Flexivirga oryzae: one gene and its partner. The protein of the gene in region 2 interacts with the protein of the main gene of each other region in a pairwise test. Links are inferred from orthologs where the notes say so. Each region holds a gene or a part of one and is shown on either strand. Other genes may lie near its edges. The genes, in order: FHU39_RS08055 and topA.

Region 1 (11,220 bases), on a different replicon or contig from region 2:
GCACATCAGCGCCGGTCTGCAGGAGCGCTGGGAGCCCGGCATGGACCTCGGCGCGGCGCTGCGGCTGGCCGTGGGGCTGCTCGGCGAGGACCCGAACGGTGGCGAGGCGCGCACACTCACGGCCGACCAGCTCGAGGTGGCGGTGCTGGACCGGGAGCGCGAGCGCCGGAAGTTCCGCCGGATCGAGAACTCGCACCTCGGCGGCCTGCTCAGCCCGGACGGTGCTGCGTCCCCGACCGCTGACACGCCGCCGTCCGACGCCGCTGATGCCGACGCCAGTGAGCCCGACGAATAACTGACAACAGTTTCGACTTCCTCGCTTGGAACCGCCGTCCCGAGCGAGGAAGTGACGACAGTAGCGAGTTACCCGCCGCCGGCCGCGAGCGTGAGTTATTTCCCTCAGATCGGTAATCAAGGTGACCGTTGTCGGTGCCCTCTGACATGATGGATAGGCATCCCAGCTACTGCTCTGCGCGGCGCTGCGGTCAGGCATGTCGGGGGACTCCATCATCTTGACCTCAAGTGCGGTTGAAGGCTGAGGCTGAGGGTGTGCTCCGCCTCGTCACTCGTCGCCAAGGAGGCTTCACCACCCGATGACCGACCAGCCCTCGCAGGCATCCGTTCCACCCCACAGTTCCCACCCCGGCACGGTGGGTCTCTTGTCGAAACCCTCGATCAATCCGACCCCGGCCCGGCGCAACCGGGCCACGAGCCTGCTGCGGCTGGCTCCTTACGTCCGGCCCTACCGCACGCGCTGGATCACCATGATGATCTTCGGACTCACCAGTCTGGGCGCGACGATCGTCATACCGCTGATGACCAAGGCGGTCATCGACGGGCCCGTGTCCCATCACGACCAACGCGGCCTGTGGGTCCTGGGCACGGCCGCGCTGGCGATCGGTATGGCGGAGGCCATCCTCTGGTTCGGGCGGCGCTGGCTGGTCGCGCGCGCAACGATGGGCATCGAGCGCGACATCCGCAACGAGATGTACCAGCACCTGCAGGTGCTGCCGATGTCATTCCACAGCAAGTGGCAGTCCGGCCAATTGCTGTCGCGGATCATGAACGACCTCAGCATGATTCGACGGCTGCTCAGCTTCGGCATCGTGATGCTGGTCCTCAACACGCTGCAGATCATCGCCGTGACGATCATCCTCCTGCTGCTCTACTGGCCACTCGGCGTGGTGGTCGTCATCTCGATCGTGCCGATCGCCGCGATCGTTCTGCACAACCAGCGGAAGTTCACCAAGCTGTCCCGGATGGCGCAGGACCAGACCGGCGTCGTGGCGACCAATGTCGAGGAGTCGGCGCTCGGCCTGCGAGTCATCAAGTCGTTCGGCCGCGAGGACTACATCTTCGACCGGTTCGACGAGCAGGCGACGGCTCTCTTCGACATCCAGGTACGCAAGGTCCGCCTCCAGGCCAGCTTCTGGACGCTGCTCGAGGTGATCCCCAACCTCACCCTCATCGTCGTGCTCGGCCTCGGTGCCGCGGCCACGGGGGACGGTCGCATCACCCTCGGAACACTCGTCGCGTTCATCACCATGATGCTCTCGCTGGTCTGGCCCATCGCGGCGCTGGGTTTCCTGCTGTCCATGACCCAGGAGGCGATGACCGCCGCCGACCGGGTCGCCGAGATCTTCGACACCGAGCCGGATATCACCGATGGCCCGACCAACGAGGTATCACCGGGCGGTGCGCTGCGGCTGCGGGACGTCGGCTTCAAGTTCCCCGACGCGACTGACGACGACTGGGCGCTGCGGCACGTCGACCTCGACCTGCACCCCGGTGAGACGATCGCCCTCGTCGGCGCGACCGGCGCGGGCAAGTCGGTGCTCACCGGGCTGGTCCCCAGGTTGTATGACGTCACCGAGGGCAGCATCGAGGTCGACGGCACCGACATACGCGACCTGACGCTGCCGGCACTGCGGCAGACCGTGGCCACCGCGTTCGAGGATCCGACGCTGTTCTCGTTGTCCGTGCGGGAGAACCTCACCCTCGGCCGCCCGCAGGCCACCGAGGAGGAGATCACCGAGGCGATCGACGTGGCGCAGGCGCACTTCGTCCACGACCTGCCGTTCGGGCTGGAAACCCGCATCGGGGAGCAGGGGATGAGCCTGTCCGGCGGCCAACGGCAGCGGCTGTCGCTCGCGCGTGCGGTGCTCACCCACCCGAAGGTGCTGGTGCTGGACGACACCTTGTCCGCGCTCGACGTGCACACCGAGGCGCTGGTCGAGGAGGCGCTGCGCCGCGTGCTGCACTCGGTGACGGGTCTGGTGGTCGCGCACCGGGCCTCCACGGTGCTGCTGGCCGACCGCGTCGCGCTGCTGCAGCACGGCACGATCACCCATGTCGGCACCCACTCACAGCTGCTGGCGACCGTCCCCGCCTACCGCTACCTGCTGGCCGCCGACGACGAGATCGACGACCGGGCCGAGCACGATCCGACCTGGTGCACCGACGACGAGAAGCGCTGTGCGCAGGAGGATCTCGAGGTGAGCGAAGGTTCGTCCCGGGCCGCTCGAGATGACGACAGCACCCTCGACCGGCCGATGCGGGAGGCACGCCGATGAGCACTTCCACAAGCACAGACAGCGCGACCCGCACTGAGCCGCAGCTGAAGCCGGAGGAACGCTGGCGGGGGCGGATGGCCTCCGACAACGACAGCGACCTGCCGATCGACGAGTCGAAACCGATGCGGCGCGAGGCGCGGCAGCTCCTCGGCTCGCTGCTCGCGCCATACAAGAAGATGGTCGCCGTCCTGATCGTGCTGGTCGTCATCGAGAACCTCGCCCGGCTCTCGGTGCCGCGCATGGTCCAGGTCGGCATCGACCACGGTGTTCCGCCGATCACCCGTGACGGCGACGCGCACGTGCTGCTGCTCGTGATCGGGGCGTTGTGCGTCATCGTGGCCGTGCAGGCGGTCAGCCGGATGTTCTTCCTGCGGCAGTCCGGCACCATCGGTGAGCTCGCGCTGCTCGAGCTGCGTCGGCGGATCTTCCGGCACTTCCAGCGGCTGGACGTGTCGTTCCACGACAAGTACACCTCCGGGCGCGTCGTCAGCCGCTCCACCAATGACGTCGAAGCCATCCAGGACATGCTGGAGAACGGCTTCGACAGTCTGGTGACCGCCGTGCTGACCCTGATCGGCACCGCGATCCTGCTGATCACCCTCGACGTCGAGCTCGGGCTGATCTGCCTGGTCAGCTTCCCGGTGCTGGTGGCGCTGTCCGCGTGGTTCCGTGGCCAGTCCAGCAAGACCTACCGCGAGGTACGCGAGAGTGCCGCGCTGGTCATCGTGCAGTTCGTCGAGACGATGACCGGCATCAAGGCAGTGCAGGCCTACCGTCGCGAGCGGCGCAACCAGGAGATCTTCGAGGAGGTCGCCGAGCGCTACCGCGCGATCAACGAGCGGACCTTCCAGCTGGTCGCGATCTTCATGCCGTCGGTCAAGCTGGTCGGCAACATCATGACCAGCATCGTGCTGTTGTATGGCGGGTGGCGTGTGCTGCACGGCCACATGACCGTCGGGGTGCTCACGGCGTTCCTGCTCTACCTGCGGATGTTCTTCGAGCCGATGCAGGACATCACGCAGTTCTTCAACACCTTCCAGTCGGCGTCGTCCGCGCTGGAGAAGGTCGCCGGTGTGATGGCGACGCCGCCGGGCATCAAGGATCCCGAGCAGCCGAAGCAGCTCGAAAACGTGCGGGGCGCAGTCGAATTCGACGAGGTCCGGTTCTCCTACGTCGAAGGCCGCGCGGTGCTGCCGGGGCTCACGCTCGACATACCCGCGGGCCAGACGGTGGCTCTGGTGGGCACCACCGGTGCCGGCAAGACGACCATCGCGAAGCTGATGGCACGCTTCTACGACCCGTCCGCGGGTGCGGTCCGGCTGGACGGGACCGACCTGCGGGAGGTGGACCAGCCGCAGCTGCGCCGCCACGTGGTGATGGTGACCCAGGAGAACTTCATGTTCGAGGGCACGGTGGCCGACAACATCCGCTTCGGCAAGCCCAGCGCCACCGATGCGGAGATCCGGGCCGCGGCGGAGGCCGTCGGTGCGGACCACTTCATCGACAAGTTGCCGGACGGCTACGACACCGATGTCGCCAAGCGCGGGGGCCGGCTCTCGGCCGGGCAACGGCAACTGGTCGCGTTCGCGCGGGCGTTCCTCGCAGACCCGGCGGTGCTGATCCTGGACGAGGCGACGTCGTCGCTGGACATCCCGAGTGAACGCCTGGTGCAGCGTGCGCTGGAGACGGTGCTCGCCGACCGCACGGCGCTGATCATCGCGCACCGGTTGTCCACCGTGGAGGTGGCCGACCGGGTGCTGGTGCTGGAGCACGGCGAGGTGTTGGAGGACGGCAGCCCGGACGCCCTGATCGGCGCCGGCGACGGCAAGTACGCCGCCCTGCACCGCGCCTGGGTCGAGTCCCTCGCCTGACACGCCCCGCGTCCCGTTCGCCGAGAGGACAACAACCGCATCGAGGGGACACGAAATACCGCCCGGATCGCGCTGTCCGGGCCGGTATTTCGTGTCCCCTCAGTACGTTTTGTGTCCTGTCGGTGCGGTGATGGCGTCGCCGATGAGGGCCGCCTCGTCGGCGGGGGAGAGACCGGCACGGCGGGCGCGGCCGGGCCCGGCCTGTAGCTCCCACGCCAGCGTGTCGCGGACGGAGTCCTCCAGTGGGCGGGTCCGCAACCCCGCCGAGCGTGCGGCCGCCGGAGAGCGGGCGGCGAAACCGGCATACTCCGGCTGCGGCAGCCACAACGGGAAGCTGCGCTCGCCCGCCCACGGCGCGATGCCGTGCGCGGCGATCCAGTCCTGACCGACCGCAACCAGCTCGCCGGTGTGGCCGGCGACCTGCCGGGCGATCGCGAGATAGTCCGCCAGGGACCGGTGTTCGGTCGTCGCGTTGTACACACCAGACGTGCCGTGTTCGACCGACTCGACCAGCCACTGCGCCAGGTCGCGGACGTCGATGAGCTGGACCGTTGCGCCGGGGGAGTCGGGCACCAGCACGGCACCGTCGGCGGTGGCCGGGTGCGCGAATCGCAACGGCCAGTAGCCCGTCCGGTCACTGCGATCACCGGGTCCGGTGATCAGGCCGGGTCGGGCGATCAGCGCGTTGTCGTTGTATGCCGCCAGCACGGCCTGCTCGCACGCGACGTTGCCCTCGCCGTACTTCTCGAGGTCGAAGGGCCCGTCCCACGCCGGCAGCAGCGGGGCAGTCTCGTCCTGGGCCGGTATGTCGTCCTGGGCGTAGACCGAACACGTCGACACCAGCGCCCACCGGTCAACGCGCTGACGGAGCGCGGTCACGGCGCCGCGCGCGTGCTGCGGATCGCTCGTCACGTCGAACGCCGCGGCGAACTCGCCGGTCAGCGCTGAATACGATTGTGAATCATCGCGATCGGCCGCAACGAGCTCGGCTCCCTCCGGCACCGGCCGCGACCCGCGCGCCATACAGATCACTTCGTGGCCGCGGCCCAGTGCCGCACGCACGATCTCGCCGCCGAGCCAGCCTGTCCCACCGAGCACCAGGAGTCGCATGCGGTCAAGCCGACCACGGCGGATCCGCCCCTCGCAACCACGCGCTGCTCAGAGCAGACCTCACGCTGCGACCCAGACCTCACGCTGCGACCCAGACCCATGCTGCGCCAGCCGACACCCATTTCACCGACAGGCCCAGCAATGACCGAGAGGCTCACTCATGGGCGTAATCCTGTGCGCCGGAGGGCGGTATGTGTGAGCCTGTCGGTCGTAAGTGAGCCTGTCGGTCGTATGTGAGCCTGTCGGTGGTAAGTGGGCCTGTCGGCGGGTTCTACGCTCGGGAGCCATGACGTACCGGACCCTCGCCACGCCGTGCACCGGGGAGATCGAGGTCAGCCGGTCGCGGTTCCTGGCCGACGTACGCCGGGTGGAGACCGAGGAAGCGGCCCGCGAGGTCATCGCGCAGGTGCGGGCGCACCACCGGGACGCGCGCCACCACTGCAGCGCGTTCGTTCTCGGACCCGACGGTCGCCTGCAGCGCAGCAACGACGACGGCGAGCCGTCCGGGACGGCGGGTGCACCGATCCTCGCCGCCCTGCGCGGCGCCGACCTGAGCGACGTCGTCGCCGTGGTCACCCGGTGGTTCGGCGGCACCCTGCTCGGGACCGGCGGCCTCACCAGGGCGTATGCCGGGGCGGTCGACACGGCGTTGCAGGACGCGCGGGTCGTGACCCGCGAGCTCCGGGAGCAGGTGGACCTACCCGTCCCGCACACCGACGCCGGACGCGTCGAGTCCGAGCTGCGGGCCCGCGGCGTGACCGTCGTCGGCACCGACTACACCGACGTCGCGACGCTGCATCTGAGCACTACCGACCCGGACGGCCTGGACGCCCACATCGCGGCGCTGACCGGCGGCACGGCGCACGGCATACGGAACGGTCCCCGCTGGGCGGACGCGGACGGTTAGGGTCGGTACATGGCCTTCCAACAAGCACAGCGAGCTCGGGCCGCGCGGGCATGGCGGCCACTTGCTGACGCCGTCGCCAGGGCAGAATGAGCCTCATGGAGCGGCGGATCTTCGGCATCGAGAACGAATACGGCGTCACCTGCACCTTCGACGGGCAACGACGGCTGACCCCTGACGAGGTCGCGCGCTACCTGTTCCGCAAGGTCGTCTCATGGGGCCGGTCGTCCAACGTCTTCCTCGGCAACGGATCACGGCTCTACCTCGACGTCGGCAGCCACCCCGAATACGCCACGCCCGAGTGCGACGACGTGCGCGAGGCGGTCATCCACGACAAGGCCGGCGAGCGGATCATCGAGGGCCTGGTCGAGGAGGCCCAGGCCCGGCTGGTCGAGGAGGGTGTCGACGGCAAGATCTTCGTCTTCAAGAACAACACCGACTCGGCCGGCAACTCCTACGGCTGCCACGAGAACTACCTGATCAGCCGGAGCGGGGAGTTCCAGCAGATCTCCGACATCCTGATCCCGTTCCTGGTGAGCCGGCAGATCACCTGCGGCGCGGGCAAGATCGCGGTGCTCGGCCACAAACCGACCTACTGCGTCAGCCAGCGCGCCGACCACATCTGGGAGGGCGTCAGCAGCGCCACGACCCGGTCGCGGCCGATCATCAACACCCGCGACGAGCCGCACGCCGACGCCGAGCGCTTCCGCCGGCTGCACGTCATCGTCGGCGACAGCAACATGAGCGAGACCACGACGATGCTCAAGCTCGGCTCGGCGCACCTGGTGCTGCGGATGATCGAGGACGGCGTGTCGATGCGTGACCTCAGCCTGGAGAACCCCATCCGCGCGATCCGTGAGATCAGTCACGACATCACCGGCCAGGCCCCCGTCCGGCTGGCCAACGGACGCGAGCTGTCCGCGCTGCAGATGCAGGCCGAGTACTTCGAGCGTGCTCGGGCGTATGTCGACCAGCGCGCGATCACCGACGACCTGACCAAGAAGATCATGGACCTGTGGGAGCGGACCCTCACCGCCATCGACACCGATGACCTGGGCATGATCGACACCGAGATCGACTGGGTCATCAAGCACAAGCTGCTCGATCAGTACTCCGCGAAACACGGTCTGGCGCTTGACGATCCGCGCATGCTGCAACTCGACCTGACCTATCACGACATCAACCGTGAGCGGGGCCTGTTCTACCTGCTGCAGCGCCGGGGCAAGGCCGCCCGGGTGTGCTCGGACGTCGAGATCTTCGAGGCCAAGACGTACCCGCCGCAGACCACCCGGGCCAAATTGCGCGGTGACTTCATCCGGGCCGCACAGGCGGCCCGGCGCGACTTCACCGTCGACTGGGTGCATCTGAAGCTGAACGACCAGGCGCAGCGCACCGTGCTCGTCAAGGACCCGTTCAGTGCCAGCGACCAACGGGTCGAAAGGCTCATCGCGGGGATGTAGTCAAGGCCACCTGACACCTGGTCCACAGCGGGCTTCGTTAGGGTGGCGCCCGCTCATTCATTTCCCAGCTTTCCAAGAGGTTCTTCGACGTGCGCCGAATCCCGTTCCGCCTGCTCGCGGCAGGCACCCTTCCCGTGCTCTTCCTCGCAGGGTGTGGCAGCAGCACCTCCAACGGCAGCGGTAGTACGTCGAAGGCCGCGACCAAGTCCGCCTCGACGTCGGCGAGTGCGTCGAGTTCGACGTCGCTGCCGCCATACACCGTCGCCGCCAAGGACGTGTCGCCGATGAGCGACATCCAGGTGACCACCGCCAGCGGCAAGAGCCCGGCGATCAAGCTCGGCAAGAAGCCGTTCCAGGTCAACAAGACGACGGTCCAGGTCAAGACGCAGGGCACCGGTGCCGCGGTCAAGTCCGACGAACTCGCGTCGGTCAGCTACGTCGCGGTGGACGGCCGGACCGGCAAGACGCTGGCCGACACCTTCGCCAACAGCGCCGGGCCGATGTACCTGAAGGACCCGACCCAGCTGCCCGGACTGGTCAAGGCGGTGTCGGGCAAGAAGGCCGGCACGATCGAGACCATCGCCATCCCGCCGGACGAGGCGTTCGGCTCCTCCGGCAACTCCGACCTCGGGGTCACCCGCAAGGACACGATCGTCCTCTACCTGAAGATCAACGGTTCGAGCCCGAACATCGCCCACGGCACCACGGTCGCGCCGACGAAGGGCATGCCGACCGTGAAGTGGAACGGCATCCTGAAGCCGGCCACGATCACCATGCCGAACACGGCCGCGCCGAAGAAGCTGCAGTCCGCCAACCTGATCAACGGCACCGGCGCCACGGTGAAGAAGGGCCAGACGCTGACCGCGCTCTACACCGGCGTGATCTGGAAGAACGGCAAGGCCGGGAAGGTCTTCGACTCCACCGGCAACCCGGGCCGGTACGGCGTCCCCGCCAGCTTCGTCATCGGTGAGGGCCAGGTCATCAAGGGCTGGGACAAGGCGCTGGTCGGCAAGAAGGTCGGTGACCGCGTCGAGATCGTCGTACCGCCCGCCCAGGGCTACGGCAGCAAGGGCAGCTCGGACGGCTCGATCAAGGGCACCGACACGATCGTCTTCGTCGTCGACATCGTCGCCGTCAGCTGAACAACACCGTCACCAACGCCGAAACAAGCGAGGTAGCAATGCCGTTCGACCCGAACACCACCAAGCCGGAGATCGACTTCCCGGGCGCCGAGCCGCCCACCGAGCTCGTGATCGAGGATGTCAGCGTCGGCGACGGCGCCGAGGCCCAGCCGGGCGACCAGATCAAGGCGCACTACGTGGGCGTCGCCTGGTCGTCGGGCGAGGAGTTCGACGCCTCCTGGAACCGCGGTGCACCGCTGGACTTCCAGGTCGGCGTCGGCCAGGTCATCCCGGGCTGGGACCAGGGCATCGTCGGCATGAAGGTCGGCGGCCGGCGCAAGCTGGTCATCCCGCCGCACCTGGGGTATGGCGAGCGCGGCGCCGGCGGCTCCATCGGCCCCAACGAGACGCTGATCTTCGTCGTCGACCTGGTCTCGACCAACAAGCCCGGCGCGGGACGGGCCTTCGGCCTCGGCTGACCCGATAGCGTGGCGGGCATGGAGCCTCGTCACGTAGACACGTTCGACGTCGGCATCGACTCCGGGGAGGGCGGGGGAGAGAGCACTCTCACCGTCCTCATCGCGATGTGCGCCAACCTGCTGGTGGCCATCGCCAAGACGATCGCGGCGGTCATCACCGCGTCCGCGTCCCTGGTCGCGGAGGCCGCCCACTCGTGGGCGGACACCGGCAACGAGGTGTTCCTCATCATCGCCGACAAACGCTCCCGCAAGGCCGCCGACCGGCAGCACCCGCTCGGCTACGGGCGGGAGGCGTACGTCTGGTCGCTGTTCGCCGCGCTCGGACTGTTCGTCGCCGGAGCGGCGGTGTCGATCTGGCACGGCATCCAGGAGCTGATCCACCCGGAGGCCGCGAGCGACTTCCTGGTCGGTTACATCGTGCTGGCCCTCTCGTTCGTGCTGGAGGGCGTGTCGTTCCTGCAGTCGGTGCGGCAGGCCAGCGCCGAGGCCGAGCACTACGACCGCGAGCTGCTCGAGCACGTGCTGCGCACCTCCGACCCGACGCTGCGCGCGGTGTTCGCCGAGGACGCCGCCGCACTGATCGGCCTGGTCATCGCGGGCGCCGGGCTGGGGTTGCACCAGATCACCGGGTCGCCCGCCCCGGACTCGATCGGTTCGATCCTGGTCGGCCTCGTGCTGGGGGTCGTGGCGGTCGTGCTGATCCGCCGCAACATCGGCTTCCTGGTCGGCGAGGAGGTGTCCTTCGAGGTGCGCGCGGCCGCGTTGCGGGCGCTGCTGGCGCAGCCGGAGGTCGCCCGGGTCACCTACCTGCGGCTGGAGTTCGTCGGCCCGCGCAAGGTCTACCTGGTGGGCGACGTGGATCTGACCGGCGATCGGGCCGAGCACGTGGTCGCGGAGCGGTTGCGTGCCCTCGAGGCGAAGATCTCGGCCAGCCCTGCCGTCGCGGGCACCGTGCTGAGCCTGTCCAGCTCGGACGAGGAGTCGCTGACCCCCGATGACCCGCACCCCACCGTTCCCCGGTGAGTGACGGCCGGGTTCGGTGTCGTACATCCGTCCGCACATGAGATAGCGTCGTATCCATGGCCTCCCCGTCACCCGCCGCGAAGACCGAGCGGCTGCTCAACCTGGTGATCTGCCTGCTCTACACCCGTCAGCCGTTGTCGAAGGCGCGCATCCGCGATGCGGTGCCGCAGTATGGCGAGGCGGCCTCCGACGAGGCGTTCGACCGGATGTTCGAGCGTGACAAGGACGAGCTTCGCGAGCTGGGGATCCCGCTGCGGATGGAGCCGATCGACGCGTTCTTCGACGACGAGACCGGCTACCGCATCGACCGCCGCGAATACGCGCTGCCGGAGCTGTCGTTCGAGCCGGACGAGTTCGCGGTGCTCGGCCTGGCCAGCCGGACCTGGCAGCAGGCCAGCCTCGCCGGCGCGGCTGCGACCGCACTGCGCAAGCTGGAGGCCGCCGAGGTGGAGCGCGACGCCAACTCCGTCGTGGGGCTCGAGCCGCGCATCCACACCACCGAGCCGGCGTTCAACACCGTCAAGGACGCGGTGCTGCGCCGCCAGGCGATCAGCTTCGGCTACCGCAAGGCCGGCGGCGAGGCGGGTCAGCGGCGGCTGCAGCCGTGGAACGTCGCCAACTGGCACGGCCGCTGGTACGTCACGGGATTCGACCTGGACCGGGAGGCGCCCCGGGTCTT
Region 2 (11,688 bases):
ACCGCTGGCACTACTCGAATCTCTGCTACGCGCTGCTCGGTCAGGTCGTGGCGCGGCTGGACGGCGGCAGCTGGGAGGCCTCCCTGCAGCGGCGGCTGCTCGACCCCCTGGAGCTGCGGCGCACCACGCTGACCCTGACCGCGCCGCGCGTCGGGCTCTACTACGTGCCACCGTTCACGGACGTGCCGGTCGAGGAGCCCGTGCTGGCCAAGAACACCACCGACTCGGCGGGTGCGCTCGCCAGCACCCTCGCCGACATGGTGCGCTGGCACGGCTTCCTGCTCGACCCGGTCGAGGAGATCCTCTCCCCCGACACGGTCGAGGAGATGCGGCAGCCGCAGATCGCCGCCGACCCGGGGTGGAACACCGCGTGGGGGCTCGGTCTGGAGCTGGAGCGGCGCGACGGGCGCATCTGGTTCGGGCACACCGGCGGGATGCCCGGCGGCATCACCGGGTTCTTCTCCGAGCCGGAGTCCGGCACCACGGGCGCGGTGCTGATGAACAACTCGATCTCCAAGGACCCGGCGGGCACCGCGATCAAGTTCGGTGCGTATGTCGTCGAGCACGACCCGCAGCTGCCGGCGCCGTGGCAACCCGGCACCGTCGAGCCCGAAGAGCTGAAACCGCTTGTCGGGCAATGGTTCTCCGAGGGCGCCGAGTTCACCTTCGCGATCGCCGACGGCAAACTGACCGCGAAGCTCGCGGCCGCGCCGGCAACCGTTCCGCTGTCGGTGTTCGAGCCCGAGGGAGAGGACGTCTATCGGACGGTCAGCGGCCGCGAGCGCGGCGAGCGTCTCGTCATACACCGTCGGGACGACGGCTCGGTGCGCCAGTTCAACTGGGCCACTTACCGATTCACCCGCGAACCGCTCGGCTTCGGCCAGCCCACCCCCTGAGCGCAGACGCGAAGGGCCGCCGCGGAGAACTCCGCGGCGGCCCTTCGTCGTACGCCCTGTTACTTGGTCCAGCGGATGTTGTGGTCGTAGTCGTTGTAGACGACGTTGGAGACCTTCGCACCGGGGATCTGGTAGATGTAGCAGCTGCTGCCCGTCTCACCGGCCGCCAGCTTCTTCGAGTCGCTCTCGCACGCGTCGGTGTCACCGTAGACACGCTTGGCGTTCTTGACCGAGGCGCCGATCTCCGGGTGGAAGAACAAGCCGTTGATCGAGTTGGTGCCGAAGTAGCTCGACTTGACCTTGATCGGGGTGACGTCGAACTTCAGGTAGTAGACGGTGCCGTTCGCCTTCTTCAGCCGGGCCTCGTTGTAGTCGCTCGCGGGAGCGACCTCCAGCGAGGTCGGCGTGAGCCGGTAGACGTCGTCATCGTCCTTGATGACGGCGGGTTCGCCGAGCTTGAACGTGCCGTCCGGGTCGCTCACCTCGGTCGGTCCGGTCGCCGGCTTGGTCGCCTCGGACGTCGAGGTCTCGCTCGCCTCCGACGTCGTGGTCTCGCTCGGCTCGGTCGTCGTGGTGGACGTCTCCGGTGCGCTCGACTCGGTGGTCGTGCTGGTCTTCGGTGCCGCCGACGACGTCGTCGTGGTCTGGCCGGCCGGCGTGGTCACACTCGCGCTCTCGCCACTGTTGCACGCTGCCAGGCTCAAGGCCCCGGCGACGGCGACAGCACCGATCACGGTGCGCCGAAAAGTATTGCTGGACATAGCTTCCCTCCGTTGTGTCCTGCGGGGCGATCGAGCTTGTGACGGTGCTCGTCGCCCTGCGGTTCCCCGCGAATTGCCGACGTCCCGGGCCGGCCGGTCTCCCCCGACGGACCCTCTCCTCAGTCCGTCGCCGCCTTCTTGGCAGCGGTCTTCTTCGCGGTGGTCTTCTTGGTCGTCTTCTTGGTCGTCTTCTTGGCTGCCCGCTTGCGGGTCGTCGGACCCTTGGCACGCTTCTCGGCGAGCAGCTCGAAGCCGCGCTCCGGCGTGATCGCCGCCGGGTCGTCGCCACGGCGCAGCGTGGCGTTGGTCTCACCGTCGGTCACGTACGGCCCGAAACGGCCGTCCTTGACCACCACGGGCTTGTCCGACACCGGGTCCTTGCCCAGCTCCTTCAGCGGCGGCTGCGCCGCCCGGCCACGCCGCTTCGGTTCGGCGTAGATGGCCAGGGCCTGCTCGAGCGTGATGTCGAAGAGCTGCTGCTCGGTGGCGAGCGACCGCGAGTCGGCGCCCTTCTTCAGGTAAGGACCGTACCGGCCGTTCTGGGCGGTGATCTCCACCTGCTTGGCGTCGTCGCCCTCGCCCTCGGTCACGGTGCCGACCACCCGGGGCAGGCTGAGCAGTTTGAGCGCGGTGCCCAGGTCGATCGTCGCCAGGTCCATGTCCTTGAACAGGCTGGCCGTCCGCGGCTTCGGCCCCGCCGCCTTCTTGGTGCGCTTGGGTTTCGCACCGTCCGCGGGTGCGGGCGGTTCCGGCGGGGCCGGCAGCACCTCGGTGACGTACGGCCCGTAGCGCCCCGCGCGGGCGACGATGTCGTGTCCGGTCTGCGGGTCCTGCCCGAGGACCCGGCCGTCGTCGTCCGCGGCCGCGAGCAGCTCGCGGGCCCGCTCCGGGGTCATCTCGTCGGGGGCGATGTCGTCGTTGATGGTGGCACGACGGGCCTTCGGCGCCTCCGCGCCTTCGGCGGTCACCTCTCCCGTTGACGGGTCAACCCCCTCGGGGACGACCTCCTCGACATACGGCCCGTAACGGCCCACGCGCACCACGACACCGTCGCCGATCTCGATCGTGGAGATCGCCCGCGCGTCGATGTCCGGCAGGTGCTCGACCATCTCCTGCAGACCCTCGGTGCCGTCCGGGCCGGCGGCGGGCAGGCCAGGGGCGCGATCGTTGCCGTCGCCGAAGTAGAACCGGGTCAGCCACTCGACCCGGCCGATGTCGCCGTTGGCGATGCGGTCCAGGCCCTCCTCCATGGACGCGGTGAAGTCGTAGTCGACCAGCGACGGGAAGTGCTCCTCGAGCAACCGGATCACCGCGAACGCCGTCCAGGTCGGGATCAGGGCGGTGCCACGCTTGCCGACGTAACCGCGGTCCTGGATGGTGCCGACGATCGAGGCGTAGGTCGACGGGCGTCCGATGCCCATCTCCTCCATCGCCTTGACGAGCGTGGCCTCGGTGTAGCGCGGCGGCGGGCTGGTCTGGTGCCCCTCGGCCTCGGCGCGCAGCACGTCGACGGCCACACCCTCGGACAGTTTGGGCAGCCGGCGCTCGGTGTCGTCGCTCGCGTTGCGCTCGACGTCACGGCCCTCCTCGTATGCCGCGAGGAACCCGCGGAACGTGATGACCGTGCCGGACGCGGTGAACTCCGAACGCTGCGCAACACCCGAATCCTCGATCGGGACAGCGAGTTTCACGGTGGCAGTGCTGCCGCGAGCGTCCGCCATCTGGGAGGCGACAGTGCGCTTCCAGATGAGCTCGTAGAGCGCGAACTCCTCGCCGCGCAGCTCGCCGGCCACCTGCGCCGGTGTGCGGAACGTGTCGCCGGCGGGCCGGATCGCCTCGTGCGCCTCCTGGGCGTTCTTGACCTTCGCCTGGTAGCGCCGCGGCTGGTCGGGCACGTAGTCCGCGCCGTACAGGTCGCGCGCCTGGCTGCGAGCCGCGCGAATCGCGGACTCCGACAACGTGATCGAGTCGGTCCGCATGTAGGTGATGTAGCCGTTCTCGTACAGCCGCTGGGCGACGCTCATCGCGGCCTTGCTGCTCATCCGCAGCTTGCGACCGGCCTCCTGCTGCAGGGTGCTGGTCGTGAACGGTGCGCTCGGACGCCGGGTGTAGGGCTTCTCCTGGACCGAGCTGACCGCTGCGACCGCGGCGGCCACCGACTCGGCGATCGCGTTGGCCTGTGCGGCATTGAGGTGGAAGACCTTGTCGCTCTTGAGGTTTCCGCGGTCGTCGAAGTCACGGCCGGTGGCGACGCGGGTGCCGTCCAGTGCGGTCAGCTTCGCGGTGAACGCCTGGCTGCCGCTGCCACCCGGCGCGAAGTCACCCTCGACAACCCAGTAGGAGGCGGTGCGGAACGCCATACGCTCCCGCTCACGCTCCACCACCATGCGTGTGGTGACGGACTGCACACGACCGGCGGACAGGCCGCGGCGGATCTTGCGCCAGAGCACCGGGCTGACCTCGTAGCCGTAGAGCCGGTCGAGCACGCGCCGGGTCTCCTGCGCGTCGACCAGCCGGTCGTCGAGGTCACGGGTGTTGTTGGCGGCACGCTGGATCGCGTCCTTGGTGATCTCGTGGAAGACCATCCGCTTGACCGGCACCTTGGGCTTGAGCACCTCGAGCAGGTGCCAGGCGATGGCCTCACCCTCGCGGTCCTCATCGGTGGCCAGGTAGAGCTCGTCGCTGTCCTTCAGCAGGCGCTTGAGCTCGGCGACCTTCTTCTTCTTGGCGGCCGCGACGACGTAATAGGGCTCGAAGCCGTCGTCGATGTTGACGGCGAACTTCCCGTAGGGGCCCTTCTTCATCTCGGGCGGCAACTCCGACGGGTTCGGCAGGTCACGGATGTGCCCGACACTCGCGTCGACGATGTACTCGTCCCCCAGATAACCGCCGATCTTCTTCGCCTTCGCGGGCGACTCGACGATGACAAGCTTGCGCGCCACTCTCGTTCTTCTCACTCTCCGTCCGACGTGCAGTGGATTCGTCACTGCTTCGACGTGCGAACGGGTCGCAGTCTATGCACGACCCCGGGCATCGCCGCAGTCCGGGCCGGTCCGTGGGCACCGGTGTGACCCGTGCCACTCGGTCGTGAAGGGCGCCATTGGGGAATTAGTTGAAAGTTAAACTTGTTGCTGCCATCATGAACACCATGACCACCGAACGCCAGCCCGTCCTCTTCCTCAGCCACGGCGCACCGCCGCTCGCGGATGACGCCCGGTGGACCGCAGAACTCGGCACCTGGGGCAAGGACCTGCCCCGTCCCAAGCGCATCCTGATGGTCTCGGCGCACTGGGAGTCCGCCCCGATCGCGGTCAGTTCGACCACGGGCGCGCCGCTGGTCTACGACTTCTGGGGCTTCCCGCAGAAGTACTACGAGACGCGGTATGACGCGCCGGTCGCGCCGGAGCTGGCCGACGACGTCGCCAAGCTGATCGCCACCCCCGGGCAGTCACTGGTGCGGGACGAGAGCCGAGGCCTGGACCACGGCGCCTACGTGCCGCTGGTGGAGATGTTCCCCGAGGCGGACATCCCGGTGCTGCAGCTGTCCATGCCGACGCTCGACCCGCAGCAGCTCTACGAACTCGGCAAGAAGCTCGCCCCGCTGCGCGACGACGGCACGCTCATCGTCGGGTCCGGCTTCACGACCCACAACCTCAGCTGCATGCAGCCGAGCGCCGACGCGGCACCGGCCGCGTTCATGTCCGAGTTCGACCACTGGGCGGCCGAGGCGATGGCCAAGGGCGACCTGGACGCCCTGATGGACTTCGGTCACACGGCACCGGCCGCGCAGCTGGCGCACCCGCGCACCGAGCACTGGGCACCGCTGTATGTCGCCCTCGGCGCGGCCGCGTCCGACGGGTCCGCCTCGCACACCGTCATCGACGGGTTCTGGCACGGGCTGTCCAAGCGTTCCTGGCAATTACTGTAGGTCGACTCCTCGCAGTTCGGTCCCGACTCCTGCTCGCAAGCTCGCAGCGCGTCGGACCCGAACTGGTCGTCGTCTCCCGTTTGACACCCCGGTCGCTGCCTGATCAGCCGGTGATGTGCGGCATGACCTCCGACGCGATCAGGTCCAAGTGGTCCAGGTCGTGCAGGTCGAGCACCTGCAGGTAGACCCGCTCGGCGCCCGCCGCCGCGAGCGCCGCGAGCCGGTCGACGGCCTCTGCGGGCGTGCCGGCCACGCCGTTCGCCCGCAGCTCCGCCTTGGCCCTGCCGATCGCCGCGGCGCGCCGGTCCAACTCGGCCTCGTCGCCACCCACACAGACGACCTGCGCTGCCGAACAGATCAGTGAATCCGGTGTCCGGCCGGCCTTCTCGGCCGCCTCACGCACGCGGCCGATCTGCGCTCGCGTGCCCTCGATCGGCGAGAACGCGACGTTGAACTCGTCCGCGAAGCGGGCGGCGAGAGCCGGCGTGCGCTTCTTGCCGTGGCCGCCGATCACCACGGGGACACCGCCACGAAAGCCCTGCTGCTGCACCGGTTTCGGCAGCGCCGGGCTGTCCTGCAGTTGGTAGTGGGAGCCGTCGAACGAGTAGGTGCCGGTCGCGGACCACAGGTCGGTGATGATCTCCAGCTGCTCCTCGAGTCGGTCGAAACGCTCCCCCGTCGACGGGAACGGTATGCCGTATGCCGCGTGCTCGCGCTCGAACCAGCCTGCGCCCAGGCCGAGTTCGACGCGCCCACCGGACATGGCGTCGACGTTGGCCACCTCGATCGCGAGCACGCCCGGCAGCCGGAAGGTTGCGCTCGTCACCAGCGTGCCGAGCCGGATCGACGACGTCTCCCGCGCGATGCCGGCGAGCGTGATCCACGCATCGCTGGGTCCCGGAAGCCCTGATCCGTCACCCATCGCGAGGTAGTGGTCGGACCGGAAGAACGCGCCGAAGCCAAGGCTCTCAGCGCGTTTCGCGACAGCGACGAGGTCGTCGTACGAGGCGCCCTGCTGGGGCTCGGTGAAGATGCGCAACTCCATGTTCCCGAGCCTACGGGTGCTCACCCGTCGACGAGGAGGAGGCCGTCGGCGACCATCTCGTGTATGACGGGCAACGCTTCTCGCACCAGCACGTCGGCCGCGACGTCGAGCAGGGAGGCGATCGCCTCGAGCGCCTGACCGGTCGACAGCTCGCCGTCACAGACCGATGTGAACGCTGCCATCGCGGTGTCGACCTGGAACGCCCGCCGCAGGCCACCGCCCTGCCGGATCACGATCACCGACGGGTCCTCGGCGCCCGGCCGTCCGTGTCGCTCCTCGGTCACGTCGGGCGCGAGCGTCAGGTGGGCGCCCAGCAGACCCTGCTCACCTGCTTCGGCGAGCCAGGTCCGCGCCCGCAGACCCGCGTCGATCGTCGGGCCCATCGGCGACTGCACCGGTCCGGTCACCTCGACCAGGTCCAGCCAGGGACGCCGTCGCGCGGTCGGCAATTGCACGGTGATCACGCCGAAGCCGATCTCGGCCACACTGCGCTCGCTGAAGTCACGCAACCAGGCGGCATACATCTGCTCGAAACCGGTTGCGCCGGAACGCAACCCACCGTCGCCCGACCACAGCTCGGCGTACTCGGCGGGATCCTGCGTGTCCCGCTGCACCACCCAGGCGCCCAGGCCGGTGCGCTCGAACCAGCCGCCGACCACGTCCTTCCAGTCCGATCCCTCCGGCACCTCCCAGTTGGCCAGCAACTGGGCAACACCGCCCGGCTGCAGGTGGCGTGACAGTTCGCGGATCAGGGTGCGCACCACGCCGTCGCCGACCCGCCCGCCGTCACGGTATTCGTAGGTCGGGACACCGTCGACACGTGGCGTGATCACGAACGGCGGGTTGCTCACGACCAGCTCGAATCGTTCCCCGGCAACGGGTTTGAACAGATCTCCACGTCGCAGGTCCCAGTCCGCACCGTTCAGGCGGGCGTTCCACGCGGCGATGTCGAGCGCACGCTGCGACGTGTCGGTCGCGACGATCCGGTCGGCATGGGCGGTGAGGTGCAGTGACTGGACCCCGCAACCGGTGCCCAGGTCGAGCGCCCGCTGCACCTTCCGGCGTGGGGTCCACGATGCGAGCGTCGTCGACGCCCCGCCGATGCCGAGCACGTGGTCCACCGGCAACGGCTCACCGGTCATCACCTCGGACAGGTCGGAGGCGACCCACCACTGGTGGTCGTCGTCGCCGTACGGCCGCAGATCGTATGCCGCCCGCGCCCGCGACCCCTCGACCCGGACCAGTCCCGCGGCGACCAGCCGCGCGGTGTCCCACCCTGCGAGCGCTCGGTCCAGCTGCCGGACGCCGACCGGCAGACCGAGGGCGAAGAGCCGGATGAGTGTCGCCACCGGCGAGTCGTCGCCCCGGGTGACCAGGTCCGCGGGGAGGCGCTGCTCGCGGTGCAGCGCCGCGGAGGCGAGTGGCCCGAGGCAGTCCGCGACCCCGTCAAGGGTGAAGTGGGCTGCGATCAGCGTGCGCCGGAGAGCGGCAGGGTCGTCGCCGAGCGGCGCGGGGTGCGGCATACCGACATCTTCACGCACCGACCCGGCCCACTTCAGCGACAGGCCCAGAAAACACCGACCGGCTCAGTTACCGGGCCCTCCCGGACCACGCGTAGCTGAGCCCCTGGGCGTTATGTGGGCCTTTCGGCAAGAAGGCTGGTGGCCGTCGGAGGTCCTGCTAATCCCGCTAATCCTGCTAATCCCGCTATTCCCCCTCGGCCGCCGCGTTGTCGGCGGCGACCGCCTCCGCGACCGTCGGATAGATGTGGAAGACGCGGTCCAGTCCGGTGATCCGGAAGTTCCGCAGCAGCCGTTCGGAGGGTATGACGAGCGCGAGATCCCCGCCGTCCAGGCGCAGCTGTTTCAACCGGGCGACCAGCACACCGAGGCCGGTGGAGTCCATGAACGGCACATCGGTCAGGTCCACGAGCACCTTCTCCGAGGTGTCGGTGATGAGACGCAGCAGCGCATCGCGCAACCGGCCGGCGGCCGAGACGTCCACGTCACCGACCAGGCGGATGACGGTGAAGTCGCCCTCGTCACTGCCGGTGATGTCCAGATCGGTCACAGAGGGTGCCTTTCGAAGTCGTACGTCGGTTGCCGCGGGCAAGTCTTTCACCGATCGGGGCGGGTGGTCGCAGCGCCTGTCCGGGATCGGACCTAACGTGGGATGCGCCATGACCAACATCGCGCCTGCGCCCGGCACTTCGCAAGTCCCGCCGGAACGCCCGCCTGCCGTCGAGCAGCAACCGGCTGACTTCGACGCGCGGGCCGCGCTCGCCGCACTCGACGGGGTCGGCACCGGACAACTGCTGCACGTCCACGAGATCCCGGCCCGGCCCGCCCAGGAAGCCGGTTGGCCAGGCTGGGTCAACCCCCAGGTGGCCGCCGCGGTCAACGGCACGGGCATCGACCGGCTGTGGTCCCATCAACGCCGGGCAGCCGACCTTGCCTGGTCCGGCGAGCACGTGGTGTTGTCGACCGGCACGGCATCGGGGAAGAGTTTGGGTTACCTGCTGCCGATGCTGTCCGCCGTGGCCGACGGCACCGCCGCACCCACCGGTCGCGGCGCGACCGCGATCTACCTTGCGCCGACCAAGGCCCTGGCCGCCGACCAGGAAGCGCGCATCCGCGGTTTCGCCATACCCGGTGTACGCGCGGCAACGCTCGACGGCGACACGCCTCTCGACGAGCGCCGCTGGATCCGTGACCACGCGGCGTTGGTGCTCACCAACCCTGACCTGCTGCACCACACCCTGCTGCCGGGGCACGAGCGCTGGGCGTCGTTCCTGCGCGCTCTGAAGTATGTCGTCATCGACGAATGCCATGTCTACAAGGGTGTTTTCGGCTCACACGTGGCCGGTGTCATTCGCCGGTTGAGACGCCTGGCGGCGCGCTACCGCGCCGAGCCGACCTTCGTGCTCGCCTCGGCCACCGTCGCCACCCCCGGCCTGCACGCGAGCGAGCTGATCGGCCTGCCCGTGCGGGAGGTGACCGTCGACGGCTCACCGCGCGCCCCCATGGTTGTGGGGCTCTGGCAGCCGGGCGGGAAGCCGGGCAGCGGGCACGAGACCGCCCGGCGCAGCGCCGTGGCCGAGTCGGCGGATCTCATGGCCGGCCTCATCGGCCGGGGCGTGCAGACGCTGACCTTCGCGCGTTCACGAGTCGGTGTCGAGGTCGTGGCCGAGATGGTGCGCGCCAGCGCCGGCGACCACGTGGCCGCCTACCGCGGCGGCTACCTTCCCGAGGAACGCCGCGCACTCGAGAACGACCTGCGCACAGGCAAACTGCGCGGGCTCGCGGCCACGTCAGCGCTGGAGCTGGGCATCGACGTCAGTGGGCTCGACGCGGTCCTGCTCGCCGGTTGGCCGGGGACACTGGCCTCCCTGTGGCAGCGGGCCGGTCGCGCGGGCCGCAGTCGCCGGACCTCGCTCGTGGTGCTGGTCGCCGACGACGACCCGCTCGACTCGTTCCTGGTGCACCACCCGGACGCGGTCTTCGAGCGACCCGTGGAGGCCGCCACGCTCGACCCGGGCAATCCGTTCGTGCTCGCGCCCCACGTGGCCGCCGCGGCCCACGAACTCCCGGTCACGACGGCCGACACCGAGCTGTTCGGACCGTCACTGCCGGGGATCCTCGACTCCTTGGTCTCCGGCGGCGTCCTGCGCAAGCGCCCCCGGGGCTGGTTCTGGGCCCGTGACGACCGCCCGGCCGACCACTTCTCGCTGCGCGGTGGCGGCGAGGACGACGTGCGCATCGTCGAGACGCGCACCGCCCGGGTGCTCGGCACCGTCGACGCCGCCCGGGCACACGCCGCCGTGCACACCGGCGCGGTCTACCTGCATCAGGGACAGTCGTACGTGGTCACCGAGCTCGACCTGGAGGCGACGACCGCCCAGGTGGTCGTCGGTGATCCGGGCTGGTCGACCGTCGCGCAGTCGGTGTCGGCGTTCGACATAAAACACAGCGAGCGTGAAACCCGCTGGGGTGATGCCGTTCTGCACTTCGGCACGATCAAGGTCCGCACGCGGGTGACGTCGTTCCAGCGGCTGCTGCCGTCGGGTGAGGTCATCGGCATCCACCAGCTGGATCTGCCCGAGCGCGAACTAGTGACCCGCGGCGTCTGGTGGACCATCGACGAGGACGAACTGCTCGCTGCCGGGCTCGCGCCGGGAGAGCTGCCCGGCGCACTGCACGCCGCCGAGCACGCGTCGATCGCGATGCTGCCGCTGGTCGCGCAGTCGGACCGCTGGGACGTCGGCGGCGTCTCGACCGCACTGCACCCGGACACCGGGCTACCGACGGTCGTCGTCTACGACGGTTACCCGGGTGGTGCCGGGTTCGCCGAGCGTGCGTATGGCGAGGCCGCCACCTGGTTGATGGCGACGCGCGCCGCGATCGCCGGTTGTCCGTGCTCGGACGGCTGCCCCGCCTGCGTCCAATCGCCGAAATGCGGCAACGGCAACAACCCGCTGGACAAGCGCGGAGCCGTCGTGGTCCTCGACCGCCTGCTGCGCGACCACCACACCGGTTGACGCCGAAAATCGTTTGCCCCGAACCACCCGCCACGGCAAGGTCTCCTGTCGTGATGGATGACGCGAGCCTGTTGGCTGCCTACGACGAGCAGTTGCGCTCCGTCGCCGAGATGCGCTCGACCCTCGAGTACGAGCAGCACGGTCCGCTCTTCTGGGGGAAACACCGCGGCGGGCGCGGCTTCGTCAGCTACCGTTCCCTCGGCTCTGCGACGGACGCGGCATTGGAGCGGCTGATCGTCGACACGGTCGCGCACTACTCCGCCGACCCGGACATCACCCAGTTCGAGTGGAAGACCCGTGGGCACGACGGTGTACCGAACCTGCACACCCTGCTGCTCCAGCACGGTTTCGTCGCCGAAGAACCCGAGTCGGTGATGATCGGCGAAGCCCAGGCATTGGCAACGGATGTTCCTCTGCCGGATGGGGTTTCAGTTCGCCGAGTCACGGAGCGCGGCGACATCGAGGCGATGACCCGGATGCAGGCCTCTGTGTTCGGCGACCCGGAGACCGCGACCGAACGG

The links.
Region 1: the proteins of topA (region 2) and FHU39_RS08055 interact in binary tests that used the Escherichia coli proteins (3 or more experiments, as listed by UniProt). The link is inferred for Flexivirga oryzae from one-to-one orthologs.

Annotation. Positions count from the first base shown.
Region 1 is NZ_JACHVQ010000001.1:1,741,401-1,752,620, forward strand. What follows is about bases 4,785-7,650. They hold FHU39_RS08055 (IMPACT family protein), read left to right. Parts: upstream 4,785-5,840; coding sequence 5,841-6,461; downstream 6,462-7,650. Other genes in these bases: FHU39_RS08050 (NAD-dependent epimerase/dehydratase family protein), read right to left, coding at 4,785-5,554; pafA (Pup--protein ligase), read left to right, coding at 6,557-7,650. Also shown: prcA (proteasome subunit alpha), read left to right, coding at 1-295; FHU39_RS08040 (ABC transporter ATP-binding protein), read left to right, coding at 660-2,573; FHU39_RS08045 (ABC transporter ATP-binding protein), read left to right, coding at 2,648-4,444; more of FHU39_RS08050, read right to left, coding at 4,544-4,784; more of pafA, read left to right, coding at 7,651-7,918; FHU39_RS08065 (FKBP-type peptidyl-prolyl cis-trans isomerase), read left to right, coding at 8,008-9,060; FHU39_RS08070 (FKBP-type peptidyl-prolyl cis-trans isomerase), read left to right, coding at 9,099-9,518; FHU39_RS08075 (cation diffusion facilitator family transporter), read left to right, coding at 9,537-10,541; FHU39_RS08080 (helix-turn-helix transcriptional regulator), read left to right, coding at 10,598-11,220.
Region 2 is NZ_JACHVQ010000002.1:410,253-421,940, forward strand. What follows is about bases 1,577-4,910. They hold topA (type I DNA topoisomerase), read right to left. Parts: upstream 4,600-4,910; coding sequence 1,777-4,599; downstream 1,577-1,776. Other genes in these bases: FHU39_RS14995 (hypothetical protein), read right to left, coding at 1,577-1,657; FHU39_RS15005 (dioxygenase family protein), read left to right, coding at 4,797-4,910. Also shown: FHU39_RS14990 (serine hydrolase domain-containing protein), read left to right, coding at 1-896; more of FHU39_RS14995, read right to left, coding at 956-1,576; more of FHU39_RS15005, read left to right, coding at 4,911-5,585; FHU39_RS15010 (LLM class F420-dependent oxidoreductase), read right to left, coding at 5,689-6,630; FHU39_RS15015 (DUF7059 domain-containing protein), read right to left, coding at 6,651-8,153; FHU39_RS15020 (STAS domain-containing protein), read right to left, coding at 8,338-8,700; FHU39_RS15025 (DEAD/DEAH box helicase), read left to right, coding at 8,810-11,167; FHU39_RS15030 (GNAT family N-acetyltransferase), read left to right, coding at 11,221-11,688. UniProt on the Escherichia coli protein: Releases the supercoiling and torsional tension of DNA, which is introduced during the DNA replication and transcription, by transiently cleaving and rejoining one strand of the DNA duplex.